2 regions of the Paralcaligenes sp. KSB-10 genome follow, and region 1 is predicted to be linked to the other one. Evidence: predicted binding sites of a transcription regulator. Region 1 holds the regulator's gene; the other holds the start of a gene.
What was found. The regulator LexA, encoded in region 1, represses DNA repair genes until DNA is damaged. The targets are predictions, from matches to a motif close to ACTGTATNNNNATACAGT.
Positions count from the first base shown of each region.

Region 2: a site for LexA is predicted at 6,450-6,467, ahead of imuA (translesion DNA synthesis-associated protein ImuA). Genes of this name have one in related genera too.

Region 1 is NZ_CP089848.1:241,257-249,560, reverse strand. It holds gene uvrB (excinuclease ABC subunit UvrB) at 1-1,521, opposite strand, end outside; gene LSG25_RS01110 (amino acid aminotransferase) at 1,602-2,807, shown strand; gene lexA (transcriptional repressor LexA) at 2,911-3,555, shown strand; gene LSG25_RS01100 (CaiB/BaiF CoA-transferase family protein) at 4,385-5,521, opposite strand; gene LSG25_RS01095 (acyl-CoA dehydrogenase family protein) at 5,534-6,697, opposite strand; gene LSG25_RS01090 (LysR family transcriptional regulator) at 6,799-7,704, shown strand; gene LSG25_RS01085 (AMP-binding protein) at 7,758-8,304, opposite strand, start outside.
Region 2 is NZ_CP089848.1:408,632-416,935, reverse strand. It holds gene pbpG (D-alanyl-D-alanine endopeptidase) at 1-646, shown strand, start outside; gene LSG25_RS01895 (NRDE family protein) at 686-1,495, shown strand; gene LSG25_RS01890 (carboxypeptidase-like regulatory domain-containing protein) at 1,537-1,992, shown strand; gene ypfH (esterase) at 2,395-3,165, opposite strand; gene mgtA (magnesium-translocating P-type ATPase) at 3,277-6,042, opposite strand; gene imuA (translesion DNA synthesis-associated protein ImuA) at 6,499-7,230, shown strand; gene LSG25_RS01870 (DNA polymerase Y family protein) at 7,160-8,304, shown strand, end outside.

The DNA.
Region 1 (8,304 bases):
CACGTCGAATACACCCAGGCGCAGATCACGAATGATCTCAACCCGTTCGACAGTATCGATGTCCGAGTGCAAATAGCGTACCTTCAAGCCGCTTTCATTGAGATAATCGGTCAGATCCTCGGACATGCGCTTGGTCAGCGTAGTCACCAGCACACGTTCCCGTACCTCGACACGCAGCTTGATTTCCCCCAGCAGATCGTCGACCTGCGTCAGGGCGGGCCGGACCTCAACCACGGGATCCACCAGACCCGTGGGCCGCACCACCTGCTCCACCACATTATCGGCGTGTTCTTTTTCATATACGGCCGGCGTCGCGGAAACAAAGATGCATTGACGCATGCGCTGTTCGAACTCTTCAAGCTGCAAAGGCCGGTTATCCAGCGCGGAGGGAAGCCGAAAACCAAATTGCACCAGCGTTTCCTTGCGCGAACGGTCGCCCCGATACATGCCGCCCAGCTGGCCCACGGTGACATGGCTTTCATCGATAAACATCAAGGCATCGGCAGGCAGGTAATCGATCAGCGTCGGAGGAGGTTCGCCCGGAGCCGCACCCGACAGATGGCGCGAGTAATTTTCGATGCCCTTGCAAAACCCAAGTTCCTGCAGCATTTCCAGATCGAAGCGGGTACGCTGCTCGAGCCGCTGCGCCTCGACCAGCTTGCCGTCCTTGACCAGGAAATCCAGGCGTTCGCGCAATTCCAGCTTGATGGTCTCGATAGCGCGCAGCACCGTCTCGCGCGGCGTCACATAGTGCGAACTGGGAAAGACGGTGAAGCGCGGCACCTTTTGCTTGATCTTGCCGGTCAGCGGGTCGAACATCTCCAGGCTTTCGATTTCCTCGTCGAACAAAGTAATGCGCAGCGCCAGTTCGGCATGCTCGGCCGGGAACACATCGATGGTTTCGCCACGGGCGCGAAAGTTGCCGCGCACGAACTCCACGTCGTTGCGCTCGTACTGCATGGCCACCAGCCGCGCCAGCAATTCCCGGCGCGGAATCGTATCGCCCGCCCGCAGTGTCAGCACCATTGCATGGTAATCGCCCGGATTGCCTATCCCGTATATGCACGACACCGTACCGACAATAATCGTGTCGCGCCGCTCGAGCAGGCTTTTGGTGGCCGACAGGCGCATCTGCTCGATGTGCTCGTTGATGGACGAGTCTTTTTCGATAAAAAGATCGCGAGCGGCGACATACGCTTCCGGCTGGTAGTAGTCGTAATACGACACAAAATATTCGACCGCATTATTCGGGAAAAACTCGCGCATTTCGGAATACAACTGCGCCGCCAGGGTTTTATTGGGAGCCAGCACGATGGCAGGACGGCCCGTGCGGGCAATCGTATTGGCCATGGTGAAGGTTTTCCCCGAACCCGTGACGCCCAGCAGGGTCTGGAACATCAAGCCGTCGTTGATACCGTCGACCAGCGAGTCGATGGCCGCAGGCTGATCCCCCGCCGGCGGATAGGGCTGGTACAACTGAAAGGGACTATTCGGATATTCGACAAAGCCGGGAGCGTTCATGCTGGACACGATAAGGGTAAACCCCTTATTATCTCACCATTGCTCCTATTCTCTCTACCCCCACCCACTAACCTCCCAAAATGAACTCACTTTTCGAATCAGTCGAACTCGCTCCACGCGACCCTATTCTTGGCCTGAACGAGCAATACAATGCCGATACCCGTGGCAACAAAGTCAACCTGGGCGTGGGGGTCTACTGCGACGATCAAGGCCGGATTCCCCTGCTGAATGCCGTTCATGCCGCTGAAGTCACCCGCATCGAAGCCGCTGCCGCTCGCGGCTATCTACCCATAGACGGAATCGCGGGCTACAACAAAGGCGCGCAAACGCTGCTGCTGGGCAAAGACTCCCCGCTGGTTGCCGAAGGCCGCGTGTTGACGGCTCAGGCTCTGGGTGGCACCGGCGCCCTCAAGATCGGCGCCGACTTCCTCAAACAATTGCTGCCCAACGCCAAGGTCCTCATCAGCGATCCCAGCTGGGAAAACCACAGGGCCCTGTTCGAACGGGCGGGCTTTGCGGTCGATACATACCCCTACTACGACGCCGCCACCCACGGCCTGAATTTCGATGGCATGCTGGCCTGCCTAAAGGCCCTGCCGCCACAGACAATCGTGGTCTTGCACGCTTGCTGCCACAACCCTACCGGTGTCGACCCCAGCTTTGCGCAATGGCAGCAAATCGCCAAAGTCGTCAAGGATAAACAGCTGGTTCCTTTCATGGACATTGCCTACCAGGGTTTCGGCGACGGCCTGGAAGAAGACGCGTCGGTGGTGCGCATGTTTGCCGAACAAGGCCTGAACATGCTCATCAGCTCCTCATTCTCCAAATCATTCTCGCTTTACGGCGAACGCGTCGGCGCCCTGACCATGGTGTCGGCCAGCAAGGAAGAATCAGGCCGGGTTCTAAGCCAGCTCAAGCGTGTAATTCGCACCAACTATTCCAACCCTCCCACCCACGGTGGTACCGTGGTTTCCATGGTGCTGAACTCGCCCGAACTCTTCAAGATCTGGGTTGGCGAGCTTGCCGGCATGCGCGAACGCATACGCGCCATGCGCACGCAACTGGTCGAAAAGCTGAAATCCCATGGGGTCAAGCAGAATTTCGATTTCGTGCTGTCGCAGCGCGGCATGTTTTCCTACTCGGGCCTGACTTCCGCACAAGTCGATCAGTTGCGCGACGAACATGGCGTTTACGCGGTCAGCAGCGGCCGCATCTGCGTGGCGGCCCTCAACAGCCGCAACATCGACTACGTGGCGCAAGCCGTCGCCGAAGTATTGGCAAAATAGCGGTCCATTTAGCGGTCCATTCGTTTTTCCGGCGGCAAACACTTGATTTTTTGTATTGTTTGCCGCAGAATCCAAGCTGTACATAAATACAGCTTATTTCGCAATGGCCGCCAAACTCACCGAGCGTCAACAACAAATCCTCGACCTCATCCGGGCCGAGATCACGCGCACCGGCTTCCCGCCCACCCGCGCCGAAATCGCGCGCGCGCTTGGCTTCAAGTCGGCCAACGCAGCCGAAGACCATCTCAAGGCGCTGGCTAAAAAAGGGGCTATCGAGCTCACCGCAGGCGCCTCGCGCGGTATCCGCCTCAGGGACGATGCAGCCGCCTCCGTTCAGTCGCCGTCCTCCATGCTTGCGCAATTATTGCTACCCATAGTCGGCCGCGTGGCCGCCGGCAGCCCTATTCTGGCTACCGAGCACATCGAGCGCGAAATCGGTGTAGAACCAGCTTTGTTCAGCCAGGCGCCCGACTACCTGCTGCGCGTACGCGGCTTGAGCATGCGCGATGCCGGCATACTCGACGGCGACCTCCTGGCTGTCAAAAAAACCCCTGAGGCGCGCAATGGCCAAATAGTGGTGGCCCGCCTGGGCGACGATGTCACTGTCAAGCGTCTGTCCAAATCCGGCAGCCGCATCGAACTCCTGCCCGAAAACCCCGATTTCAAACCTATCGTGGTGGGGCCTCAAGATGAGTTCTCCCTGGAAGGCATTGCCGTGGGGCTGATACGCACTACGCCGCTGAACTGAAGCCTCGTACTCAGGGCGGCAGCCGCAAGTCTTTTCCAGCGTATTTTCGGTTCGAGTGTTTACAGAACTGAACGTGTTTCAGTCGATTATTTTTGAGCCGTTCGTTCAGGTTTGAGCTTATTACTTTGTACTTTGGACGGTAGTTCTGTAAAGACGCCGCAGGGTGGGCGGTGCTGTGCAGTCCGGCACGTCCAGCGGTCGAGGTGCTACGCACCCCGACTGCCCGGGTCTGCCTCGTCCAGGCGGGCGTCGGGCCAACTCGCAGTGCCTCGCGCGCGAGGCACTGCTCAGACAGGGCCCGCCGAAAGCCCCCGCCTTCCCTTCGTCAGCACCCGGCGCTGGACTACCGCCGGACTGCACAGCACCGCCCACCCTGCGGCTTGCGTTGAGGTAATGCAGCGAGGTATACGTTGGGGAGCCCGTGTTTAGTCAATCGAGTCGTACATCGAGGTATACGTGACCACGTGATGGAGGCATGGGTGCGGGCACGTTAATTCCAGACATCCCGTAACGTAATTCCAGGCATGCCATTACGCGAGCCGTCTATTGGGGCTTGGGGTCAGGGCCGGCGTAAGGCGTGCGCCGGATGCTACCGTAGGGAAGGCGGGGGCTTTCGGCGGGCGCTGTCTGAGCCCAGCCTCGTGAGGCTGGGCGAGTTCGCCCGACGCCCGCCTGGACGAGGTAGATCCGGATCAAGCACGCCGTGCCGGCCCTGACCCCAAGCCCCGATAGACGGCGTCTTTAAATACCAAACCGTAAATACCAAACCGACCAAAACGTCAAACGCCACAAACACTCGAGTGCCCTAAACACCCGAATCAAAAATGCTCTAATGCTTCCCGTCTTTGCTATCGAGCCAATCCATGATTGCCCGACGCGACCCATCCAGTTCCGGCACCGACATACTCCTTTCAGGCAAGCCTGACGAAAAGCGCACGGGAAATCCGGCCATCATGCCACCGCCGTCCGGGGCGGCGCTCAGCAGGCCTCGGTCCAGCACGTGCGGGTCGGCAAATACTTCTTCACGATCGAGCACAGGCGCCCACGGAATATCCGAGCCATGAAAGACCTGCTTCCATTGCGCCAAGGTCTTGCTGACAAAAATACCTTTCAGAAGAGTGTGCAATTCACGCTTGCGCCGCATGCGCTCCGCTCGCGTATCGTAAACCTGCGAACCTATTTCGGGGAACTCCGCCCGCAATCGTTCCCTCAGGTTCACCCAGAATTTTTCTTCCAATATTCCAAGCGCCACATAACGCCCATCAGAGGTCGCAAACAAGTCATTGTCCGGCATAATATGAGCCATTCCATCGATATCATCGCTCGTGGCCCGCCTCAGGATATCGATACCGGGCGCGGTCCACGCCATCATTGCATCGTGAATCGACACGTCAAGATATTGTCCGCAACCCTCCTGGCGCGCCGTCATCAATGCCACAACCATGGCCAAAGCGGCATACATCGAAGCGCAATAATCAGACAGGCGCACGTGTGGACGGCCGATGAGATCATCCACCTGCGACGGCACGGCCCAATAGCCGGCCAGAGCGAGGAAATTCAGATCGTGGGCCGGGCGTTGCGCATAAGGGCCCGTTTGCCCAAAGCCTGAAATTGAACACATCACGAGGGCCGGGTTGGCCCCCCGCAACTCAGAATAGCTCAGCCCAAGCCTGTCCATCACTCCAGGCCTGAAGCCCTCAATCAAGGCATGGCTGTGCCGCACCAAACGCAACAGCGTGACGCGGTCGTCGGGATTCTTGAGGTCCAGTGCGATGGAAAGTTTGCCGCGGTTGTATTTGGCGAAGGTGTCCGCTCCCAACGCACGGGCCGGATCGCCTCCGGCACGCCGCTCGACCTTGATGACTGTTGCGCCAAGCTGGCCCAACAGCATTGCCGTATGGGGGCCGGGATGCAATTGACCAAGGTCGAGCACCACAGTGTCGGACAGGCAGGTCATTTCGGGCATGGATGCGCGGGCTCAGGCGAGAATAGCTTTGGCTATGGTATTGCGCTGAATCTCGCTGGTGCCTGTCACGATCCGGTAAAGCCTCAAGCGGCGGAAGATGAACTCCACAGGATGATTCTTCGTAACGCCTACATTGCCATGAATCTGCATCGCCTTGTCGGCAATCTCGAAACATTTTTCAGAGACAAACAATTTGCACATTGACGCTTCGCTGCGGACGTCGCCGCCCTCGTCCGCCTTGTGCGCGGCGGCCATCACCATACTCTCGCAGGCGTAAAGGCCCGTCGCCATGTCCGCCAGCATGTGCTGGATCGCCTGGAAACGGCTTATCGGGCCGCCGAACTGTTGGCGATGGTGTGCGTAGTCGATAGACATTCGATAGGCCTGGCGCGCCAGGCCTATCATGGTCGGGCAATGCAGCAATCGATTCACACTGACCCTATCCATCGCAATCCTGAAGCCGCCCCCCTCCTCTCCAATCAAGTTGGCGCAGGGAACACGGACTTGCTCCAGTTCAATATCGGCATCGACGTGCTGCCCGGTCATGGGCAGATAATCGTATGTCAATTTGACCCCGGGGCGATCGAAGTCGACCAGAATGGCCGAAATGCCGTCACGGCCCTTATCCGGATCGGTAACGCACATGGTTACCGCAAAGTCCGCGAACGCGGAAGCGCTGATGTAATGCTTGCGGCCTGTGATGACGTAATCATCCCCCTCTCTCACCGCTCGCGTTCTGATGCTGGCGGCATCGGACCCCGACGCCGGCTCCGTCATGGCAAAGCATGAACCCTTCTCGCCGCGCACTACAGGCAGCATATAGTTTTCAAGCTGGTACGGACTGGCGTACCTGATCAAGTTCCCAATGCGCGACGGGCCGCCCCAATCACCCAGGACGTGCGGAAACAGAATTGCGCCAGAAGCGGCCACATCGTCTTTCAGGACGCACAGCTCGGCCACATTCATGCCTTTTCCACCGAGATCCGGCGGCAGTTGAAGCCCATAAAACCCAAGTTCCCGCGAACGCTTCCATATCGCACGCACGGCATCTTTCGAAAATTTGTCCTCATAGGTAAAGCCGGAGGCTTTTTCGTAGGGAATCAATTCCTCGTCAAGATACGACTTCAACTTTTCCCGAGTCTGGGCAAATTCCGCGCCAGGTAGTGTGCTGCTCATTGAACCCACCTCAATCAAATGGTTTATACAACTCATATTGACAGCATCGGCACAGATAGCGGATTATCCATTTAACGATCTCAATAACCTGCGGGAATGACATGCGCCTCGAAGACCTGAACTACTTCCTTGCCGTGGCTGAAGCCGGGCATGTCGGCCGCGCATCGGAACGGCTTGGCCAGAGTCAGCCGGCCCTGACCAAAGGAGTACAGCGCCTGGAAAAAGAACTGCAGTTGCAGTTGTTCGAACGCACCCCGAAAGGCATGGTGCTCACCACAGTAGGACAAGCTTTCTTCCAGCGCGCCCGCGGCGTCCAGTTCGGACTGAGCGAGGCCATCAAGGAAGCCAATGACCTGCATCTGGGCAAGCTGGGACTGCTGCGGGTAGGCGTTCCTCCCAACTACACCAGCTATTTCGGCGATGCCTGCGCCATACTTCTGCAGCAACGGCCAGCGGCCCGCGTACACGTCACGATAGGCTTGAATGACAAGTTGTTCGCGGCGCTGCGCCTGGGCGATCTCGATTTAAGTATCAGCGCGATCCTGAATCAACCCCAAACGGAACTGGAACAGCATGCCTTGTTCACCGACAATCTGCATGTTGTTGCGCGTGAGGGGCACCCGCTTTTCTTTTCACGCAATCTGCGCTTTTCCGATCTGGCCAAAGAATCATGGATCCTGCCCGGACAAAGCGTAGTGGCCAGGCGTTCCATCGACGCGCGTTTTGAGGAACACGGGCTGCCTGCGCCCAATGTGGCAGTCGAGTCGAGCTCATCCAGCATTTTTCTCATTGGCATGGTGCGAGCCACTGACTTATTGACGGTCTCCAGCGCATCAGCCATGAAGCAGGCCGGCAGCCATGGCCTGAGGGCATTTCCCTTGCGGGAAGCGGTATGGCCGCGCACTGTGGGAATCACCACCCGGCGCGGCGCTTATTTGTCCCCGCTGGCCCTGCGTTTCATGGAACTGCTCAAACAGCACCCGCATCCGGGCATGGCCGCGCAATAAAGAAGTGTCCGATGGCCCGGCCACTGATTCCATCGATGAAAGGCCGCAAAGGCCTAGGCAACGTTGCGTTGATGCCCAAGCCAGTGCGGATCCTTCAATTCCTTGCGCGAAAGCTTGCCGTTGGCATTCTTGGGCAGCCCGGCAACAAAATCGATCGAACGCGGCTTCTTGAAATCCGCCAGCCGGGATTTGCAATAGGCAATGAGTTCGGCCTCGCTGGCATGCATTCCCGGCTTGAGCGCTATGACCGCCTTGACGGATTCTCCCCACATATTATCGGGCACGCCAAAAACGCAGGCCTCATAGACAGCGGGGTGCTGGTACAGGGCCTGCTCGACCTCACTGGGATAGACGTTGAAGCCGCCGGAAATGATCATGTCTTTCCTGCGGTCGACAATATAGAGAAAGCCTTCCTCATCCATGCGCGCCAGGTCTCCGGTATGCAGCCAACCCTCTTTCAATGCCTGAGCGCTCAACTCCGGTTCCTGCCAGTAGCCGGCGAATACGTCCGGGCCTCGAACGGTGATCTCGCCTATTTCGCCCGCCGGAACCTGCTGCCCCTGTTCATCGACAAGCCGCAATTCGGTTTCGCCAAAGGCA
Region 2 (8,304 bases), 170 kb from region 1:
CATGACGGCCCTCATCGTCTCGGAATCGGGGCAGTCCATGAGCGATATGCTGACCATCACCGAAGACGATGTCGATCACCTGCGCCATTCCCGCTCACGCCTGACGGTCGGCTCCACACTCAGCCGGGCCGACATGCTGCACCTGGCATTGATGTCGTCCGAAAATCGCGCCGCCCATGCCCTGGCGCGCAATTACCCGGGAGGCATCCCCGCTTTTGTCCGCGCCATGAACGACAAGGCGCGCGCCATGGGCATGCGCAAAACGCACTTCATCGAACCCACAGGGCTGTCGAGCGACAACGTATCCACACCACGCGACCTGGTCAAGCTGTTGGTGGCTGCCAGCAAGCAGCCGCTGATTCATCGCTACACAACCGACGATCATTATGAAGTGGCTGTCGCGCACGGCCGACGCCTGATTTACAACAATACAAACGGGCTGGTTCGCAATCCCAACTGGAACATCCAGATTTCCAAGACGGGCTTCATCAATGAATCCGGGGAATGCCTGGTGATGCTGACGCGTATCGATCGCCGCGAAGTGGCGATTATTTTGCTGAACTCCACCGGCCGCTATTCCCGCATTGGAGACGCCATGCGCATCCGCAACCTGGTCGAGCGGGAAACCAATATAGCCATGCTATAAAGGCAAGGGGGAATTCCTCCTCGTGAGCATCATGATTTTATGTGCATTGCCTACCTTGCAATCCGTGCCCATGCCGACTGGCCTTTGCTGATAGCGGCCAATCGGGACGAATTCCACGATCGACCGAGCCTGGCGGCTGCGCCGTGGCCGGATAGGCCTGATGTTATTGCCGGAATCGACTGCCAGGCTCAAGGCACCTGGCTGGGTGTTACGCGCCAGGGGCGATTCGCCCTGCTCACGAACTACCGCGACCCCGCGCACATGATCGGCAATGCCCCATCGCGGGGCGAGTTGGTCAGCCGCTACCTGACTCAGCCTGTGTCCGCGCGACAGTATGCGCAAGGCGTCTCGGATGCGGGTGCGGCCTATAACGGCTTCAATCTTATTGTGGGAGACCTGGCCGGGGCGTACTACGTCGGCAACCGGGATCCCCGCAATCAGGCCTATCCAATGCGCGAAGGCCGATATGTGGTCTCCAATCATCTGCTGGATACACCTTGGCCCAAGGCCGAACGCTTGCGCCGGGCGCTTGATGGATTTCCTCTGAACGACCTGGAAAAATCATTGACTCCGGTTTTTGAGATGCTCAAGGACGATACCAGGGCGGACGACCATGTTTTGCCGGACACAGGCATCCCGCTCGATCGGGAGCGCTTGCTCAGCAGCCCTTTTATTGTCAGTCCTGGCTATGGGACGCGCTGCTCCACTGTTATTGCCGTTCATGCAAGCGGGCGCGCGATACTGAGTGAAATTACATATGACCCCGCCGGCATTGCCACGGAACGCCACGACTGGCCTTTTATGATCGAAATGGACCCGCCTCGGCCTGATGCTTTCAATACGGAATAGAGGAATAGAATAAGGCTGATGTATTCAATCTGGAGAACGCTATGAATGCCTTGCGCCTACCCGCCTCGAAATCCACACTGCCACTCATATCGCGGCTCATGCTTGCCGCCGTTTTTCTGCTGGGTATGCTGGCCTATGGCCAGGCTCGCGCCGAACTACCCCCTTTGCAGCACCTTGGGTCGGTCGATTATGTCAGCGGCGGAATTGGAATTGACGAGTCGACCGCCTTCAAGGCCGCCATGTCGCAGTTTCCTCTGGCGCTGACTTTTGCCAGCAGCCTGGATGGCACGGCGGCGTATGTGTCCGACGTGCAGGTGGTGATACGCGATAGTCAGGACACCGATGTATTGAATGTTGCGTCAGATGGCCCTTATTTTCTGGCACGGTTACCGGCGGGCAAATACAAGATCTTCGCGACCTACAATGGCAACACGCAGTCGCGCACGGCGGAAATCGGCGGTAGCGGAACGGTTCGCCTTATGTTCGAATGGAAATAGCCTTGGCCTTCGCTGGCTCTTAACGGCCATCCGTCATTTGTGTTCTTTAGCGTTCTTAAGACGCGGGGGTGGCGGCCCAGGCGGGGTGGGGCTCGCATCGTCCGGTCCTGGCTGTGCCAGGACTGCCCGCGGCCAGCGCCTGGATCGGGCGGTCGCGGAACTCGCGTCGTCCACAGCCCCCCGGGCTGTGGACACCCTTGACGCTCAGACAACCGCTCCCTTGCATCCCGATCCAGGCGCCGGCCGCGGCGGACTCAACGCTCGCCCCACCCCGCCTGGGCCGCCACCCCCGCTTGCGTTGAGGTTTTTTGGACGATTGCAGATGGCTTTTGCATGCTTATGGGCTGACGCGACTATGTGGGAATCGTGCGGGCACCGCGCGGCTGCTCGTGAATCCGGGAATCAATGCAAAGTCCGGTTTCCAGCCCAATCCTTGCCCGGATCGCTGCCATCGCCGCCGCCCTCTTCACCGTCTTCATCTTCATTCTCGGTATTGAGGTCTCCTAGCGCGGCTTCCCAACTGCGTAACGGAACGCAGGTCTGCAGCCTGTGCAAGGCCTGATGAATCAGGGCCGGATGCAATTCATGCCCAACGGTCGACGCGATATCCAGGGTAGCGTCGCCACGCAGTTCCGCCAGCCGCGCGTGCGTACTCCGGATCTGGCCCACCGGCACCAGGGTATCGTCCGCGCCATGCAGAAAATGCAGCGTCGTGGCTCTGGGAGCGGCCGCGGGCGGGCTCGCGTAGCATCCGGAAAATGCCAGCACGCGTCCCGCCAGATCGGGTTGCGCCATGCAGGCTTCGAGCGCCAGGGTCGCTCCTTGGGAAAAACCTGCCAGCGCGGTCTGCTCGCCCGATAAGCCATGGCGGGCCTGAAGCTGTTGAATTTGAGCAATCAAAGCAGGCAAGGCCTGCGCCACATGCGCTGCATCGTTGCTTTTACCCGGATCGTCCGGCTTGAGCCATTGATATTGGCCGGCCTGCATAGCTTCGATGCCATAAGGGATCACGACCAGAGCATTGGGGAAGGCCTGCTTGATCGCTTGCGCCAAAGGCAGCAATTGCTCAGGACTGGCCGATTCTCCATGCAGAAGCACGAACAGCTGCTGCGGCTTGCCTTGATCGGGCGAAAAAACCAGCGGATCCGGGGTATCTGATTTCAATATAGACATGGTTATCGCATTGGAAATACATATTTCGGCCTGATGGCACACATCCCAGGCCAGCCATCATCAAGCAGGTAAAAACGCCGCCGGCAACCTGCCTGCGGTGCACTGACCCTATTATTGCCAGCCATAGCGGCGATCGTAAAGCCCCTTCATCAACTGTATCAGACACACATAGCCCAGCAAAATAGCCAGCATCCAGGGAAAATAGCTCAAGGGGAGCGCCTGCAGTTTGAAATAGTCGGCCAATGGCCCCATGGGCAGGTAGACCCCCGCGGCGACGATCAGGGCGGTCATCAGCAGCAGTGGCCATGATGCCCTGCTCTGGAAAAACGGAAGCTTGCGCGTGCGTATCATGTGCACCACCAGGGTCTGCGACAGCAAGCCTTCGACAAACCAGCCGGACTGGAACAAGGTCTGATGCTCGGGCGAGTTTGCCGCAAAAACGAACCACATCAGGACAAACGTTGCAATGTCGAATATTGAGCTGATGGGGCCAAAAAACACCATGAAACGGCCCAGGCTCTCGGGATTCCATTTCTGGGGCTTGGACAAGAGTTCGTCATCGACATTATCGAAGGGAATAACGATCTGCGAAATATCGTACAGCAAGTTTTGCACCAGCAAATGAATCGGCAACATGGGCAGAAATGGAATGAATGCGCTGGCCACCAACACCGAAAACACATTGCCAAAATTCGAGCTCGCCGTCATTTTGATGTATTTCAACATATTGGCAAAGGTCTTGCGGCCTTCGATCACGCCCTGCTCAAGCACCATCAGGCTCTTTTCAAGCAGAATAATATCGGCCGCCTCTTTGGCAATATCCACGGCCGAATCCACCGAAATACCGATATCTGCCGCACGCAATGCCGTTGCGTCATTGATGCCATCGCCCATGAATCCCACTACATGGCCCTGGCTGCGCAAGACTCGCACAATCCGTTCTTTTTGCGCCGGAGAAAGCTTGGCAAACACCGTTGTTTTTGCCGCGGCCTGCATCAATTGGGCGTCGCTCAGGTCGTCAATCGCGCCGCCCAGCAGCACGCCTTTGATATCCAGATCCACCTCTTTACACACCTTGAGCGTAACCAGCTCATTGTCGCCGGTCAGGACTTTGACCTCGATGCCGCTGGCTTTCAGAGCCTGCAAGGCCGGCCGCGTAGTTTCTTTGGGAGGGTCCAGAAAAGCCATATAGCCGATCAGGGTCAGGTCGGCTTCATCGGCCACGCCATAAGCCGCGCGTGTCGGCGGCAAGTCTTTGCCGGCCACGGCCACCACACGCAGCCCTTCCTGGTTCAGCCGCGTCGTGATCTGGCGTATGTTTTCCAGCCACTCCAGGCTCAGCGGCTCTGTCTCACTTCCATTGCGAACCCGTGTGCAGGCTGCAAGCACTTCTTCCAGAGCTCCTTTGCAGATAAGCTCATGGTGGTCTTCTCGCTCGCTGACCACTACCGACATGCGGCGCCGGACGAAGTCGAACGGGATTTCATCGACCTTGCGGAAATTGTGGGCCAGATTCAGCTCCTGGCGCAATTCGGCATGCTCCAGCACAGCCACATCCAACAGGTTTTTAAGCCCGGTTTGATAGTAGCTGTTCAAGTACGCCATCTCCAGCACATGATCGTCGGCGTGGCCAAAGATATCGGTATGGCGCTCCAGCACGATCCGGTCCTGGGTCAGCGTGCCGGTTTTATCCGTGCACAGTATGTCCATGGCGCCGAAGTTCTGGATCGCTTCCAGACGCTTCACAATCACCTTTTTGCGCGACAAAGCCACGGCGCCTTTAGCCAGCGTGGACGTGACGATCATCGGCAGCATTTCCGGCGTCAATCCTACGGCAATCGACAAGGCGAAGAGCGCCGCCTCGACCCAGTCTCCCTTGGTGAATCCGTTCAGAAGCAAAACCAGCGGGGCCATGATCGACATGAAACGGATCAGCAGCCAGCTGACTTTGTTCACTCCGGCTTGAAACTGCGTAGGAGTCTGGTCGGCCGCAGTCACCCGTTCGGCCAATGCGCCGAAGTAGGTTTGATTGGCAGTCCCCACGACTACGGCTATGGCCGAGCCGCTTATGACGTTGCTGCCCATGAAGCATAAATTTTCCAGCTCGAGCGGATTCGTCACCGACGCATCGCTTTGCTGGGCAAATTTCTCGACCGGCAAGGATTCGCCAGTCAGGGCCGCCTGGCTGATAAACAAGTCCTTGGCACCAAGCACACGCAAATCGGCAGGCACCATATCGCCGGCCGAAAGCAAAATGATATCGCCCGGGACCAGCAAGCTGATAGGCACTTCGGCCTTGCGCGGGTTGCGCGGATGCAGGCGTATTCCAAAGAACTGTTCGGCCTCGAAAGCCGCGGTTTGAGCCGGATCGCGGCGCAGCACCGTAGCGGTATTGCTGACCATCTGCTTGAGTTTCTCGGCCGCCCCGTTGGAGCGCTTTTCCTGCACAAAACGCAGCAGAGTCGAGACGACCACCATGGTGCCTATGACTGTTGCCGCTTTCAAATCCTCGGTCAGATAGGAAATCAAGGCCAGAACCGTCAAGAGCAGATTGAACGGGTTGCGATAGCACAGCCATAAATGCACCCACCATGGCATGGGTTTCTCATGGGCAATTTCGTTGGGGCCGATGGCTTCGCGTTTGGCATCGGCCTCAGCCTCGCTCAATCCGTCGTTATGCGAGGCCAGGTCCCGCAGCACGGCATCGGGCACGGCTTGCGATACTTCAAGCAGATAGCCGGACAAGCGGTCGGATACCTTCTGGCCGACGGCGGAGCCGCGCAACAGGTCCAGAAAAGCCCGACGACGGAACTGACGGGCCGGCAGGCCCTTGTTTACAAACGCCAGGAGGCGCAATTTAATGGAATTGAAATGCATGGTTCTTCCCTACCGGCCAAGACGAATGCTTGCCGGAATTCCAGATTCAACAACTCCGCAATCGTTCAGGACGATAAACACGCATTGCAGGCCTTGAAAACCAGGCACGGCAAGACATCGTCCACGAACGCATCGCGGCAAACAAGAAGGGAAAAGAAGAAATCAACGGGGCCGAATGGCCCATCGATGCCGCTATTCGCCTGTAACAAAGGCAGCGGCGGAAGAGCTTATGAAAACCTCGTCGTTAGCTGCCGATGCAAGATCGACTACTACTCGAATCACTATCCACGAGGGAGCTCCTGTAAAAAAGACTCGCGCACTATACCTCCGGCTTCGATGAATAACAAGGCTTTGCGAGAAAAAGCAGAAACCTGTGGCGCTGCGGCCTCGTTGTGGCTATCATTGATACTGTATATTTATACAGTAAAATTACGAAATAATCCGCAGCGCACCAACATGAACACTATCCGATCTCCCGCCCTGGCGCATCCCGAACGCATCCACCCGGCACTATGGCGTGGGTCCCAACTGGCCCAGGCCCGTCAAACAACGGTGCCTACCGGGTTTGATAGTCTCGATCGCGAACTCCCCAACCAGGGTTGGCCCACCGGCACATTAATCGAGCTCATGCCAGCGCGACCCGGCATCGGTGAAATGCAGCTGTTGCGCCCTGCGCTTGAACTCCTCGACCGCGAGCGCTGCATAGTCTTGGTAAGCCCCCCCTACATGCCTTATTTTCACTGTTGGTTCAATTGGCAACTCGGCGGGCATCGCCCGGTATGGGTCAAAGCCAGCAGCATGCCCGACTGCTTGTGGTCAGCCGAGCAAATACTCAAATACCAGGCTTGCTCCGCCTTGTTGTGCTGGACGACCCATATCCGTCCCCAGGCACTGCGCCGCCTGCAACTGCTTGCCCAGCAAAGCGACGCCCTGTTCCTTATGTTCCGCCCGCCCGTCGCTGCGCTGCAGGCCAGCGCTTCGCCCTTGCGCCTGGGCCTCGCACCCAGCCGCCAAGGTCTTGTCGTCTCCATACTCAAGCGTCGCGGGCCTCTCTGTCCAATTCCCGTCCTCATCCCTCTTTACCCCACGCATTCCCAAATAGCCGTTCCCGCGTCTCATGCACCTCTGGATCAGTATCTACCTGCCCACGCACAGCCTCGACGCGCTTTTTCCCCATTGGCCAATTAATACGCCACTGGCCGCGGTCTTGCGCCAGGAAAAGGTCTGGGCCTGCACTTCAGCCGCACAAGCGCTGGGGGTGCGAGTTGGCATGCGCCGCAGCAGCGTGCTGGGGTTGGCACCGCGCATTGTCTTGCGCAACGACGACCCTCGGGCGGAACAGCATTATTTGCAGCAGATTGCACTGAGCTTATTGCAATACACCCCCTGCCTGGCATTTTTCGACCCCCACACCCTGGTGCTCGATGTCAGCGCCAGCCTGCGGCTGTTCAACGGGCCGCGCGCTTTGTGGCGGCGGCTGGCCAGTACCCTGCATGCATTGGAAACCCACGCCTGCCTGGGCATGGCGCCCACTGCACGCGGCGCCTGCCTGCTGGCCCGGCAAACCCATTCCAGGCGTCGACGTGTGCTGCGGCATGTCTCGCTGCAACGTCTGCTCGACCCGCTGCCCGCCGGTTTATTGCCGGCAACGCAAACCTATGCCGAATGGCTGCAAGGCATAGGCTGCCAAACGCTCGGGCAATTGCGCCAGTTGCCGCGCAAAGGCCTGCAACAACGCAGCGAACCGGCCCTGGTCCAGACGCTGGACGCCGCCTACGGTGCAGTCGACGACTACTTCAACTGGTTCGAAGCGCCCGATCGTTTTTCACAACGCCACGACCTGCTCGAGCGCATCGAATACACCCCGGCAGTGTTTCACGCGGCTACCCGGCTCATCGAACAGCTTTGCGGCTGGCTGCAAGCCAAACATGGCACCGTCACAACGCTTTGTTTCGGCCTGCATCATGAAAAAGGCCGCCATGCGCGGCCACCCACCCTTGTGAATCTCAAACTGTCGGAACCGGCGTGGCAGCCTGGCCATTTTGAAATCGTCCTGGGCGAACAGTTGCGGTCCCTCAGCCTGCCCGCCCCGGTCATCGCCATCGAACTGGAGGTTGCCGCCATCGAGGCCAGGCAAGGCCTGAGCCAGAGCCTGTTTATCGAACCCGCCCAATGGCCCAGCCAGGAACGCCGTTTGTTCGATATATTGCGCGCACGCCTGGGCGCGGAAAATGTTCTGCACGCCCATCCCCTGGCCGATTA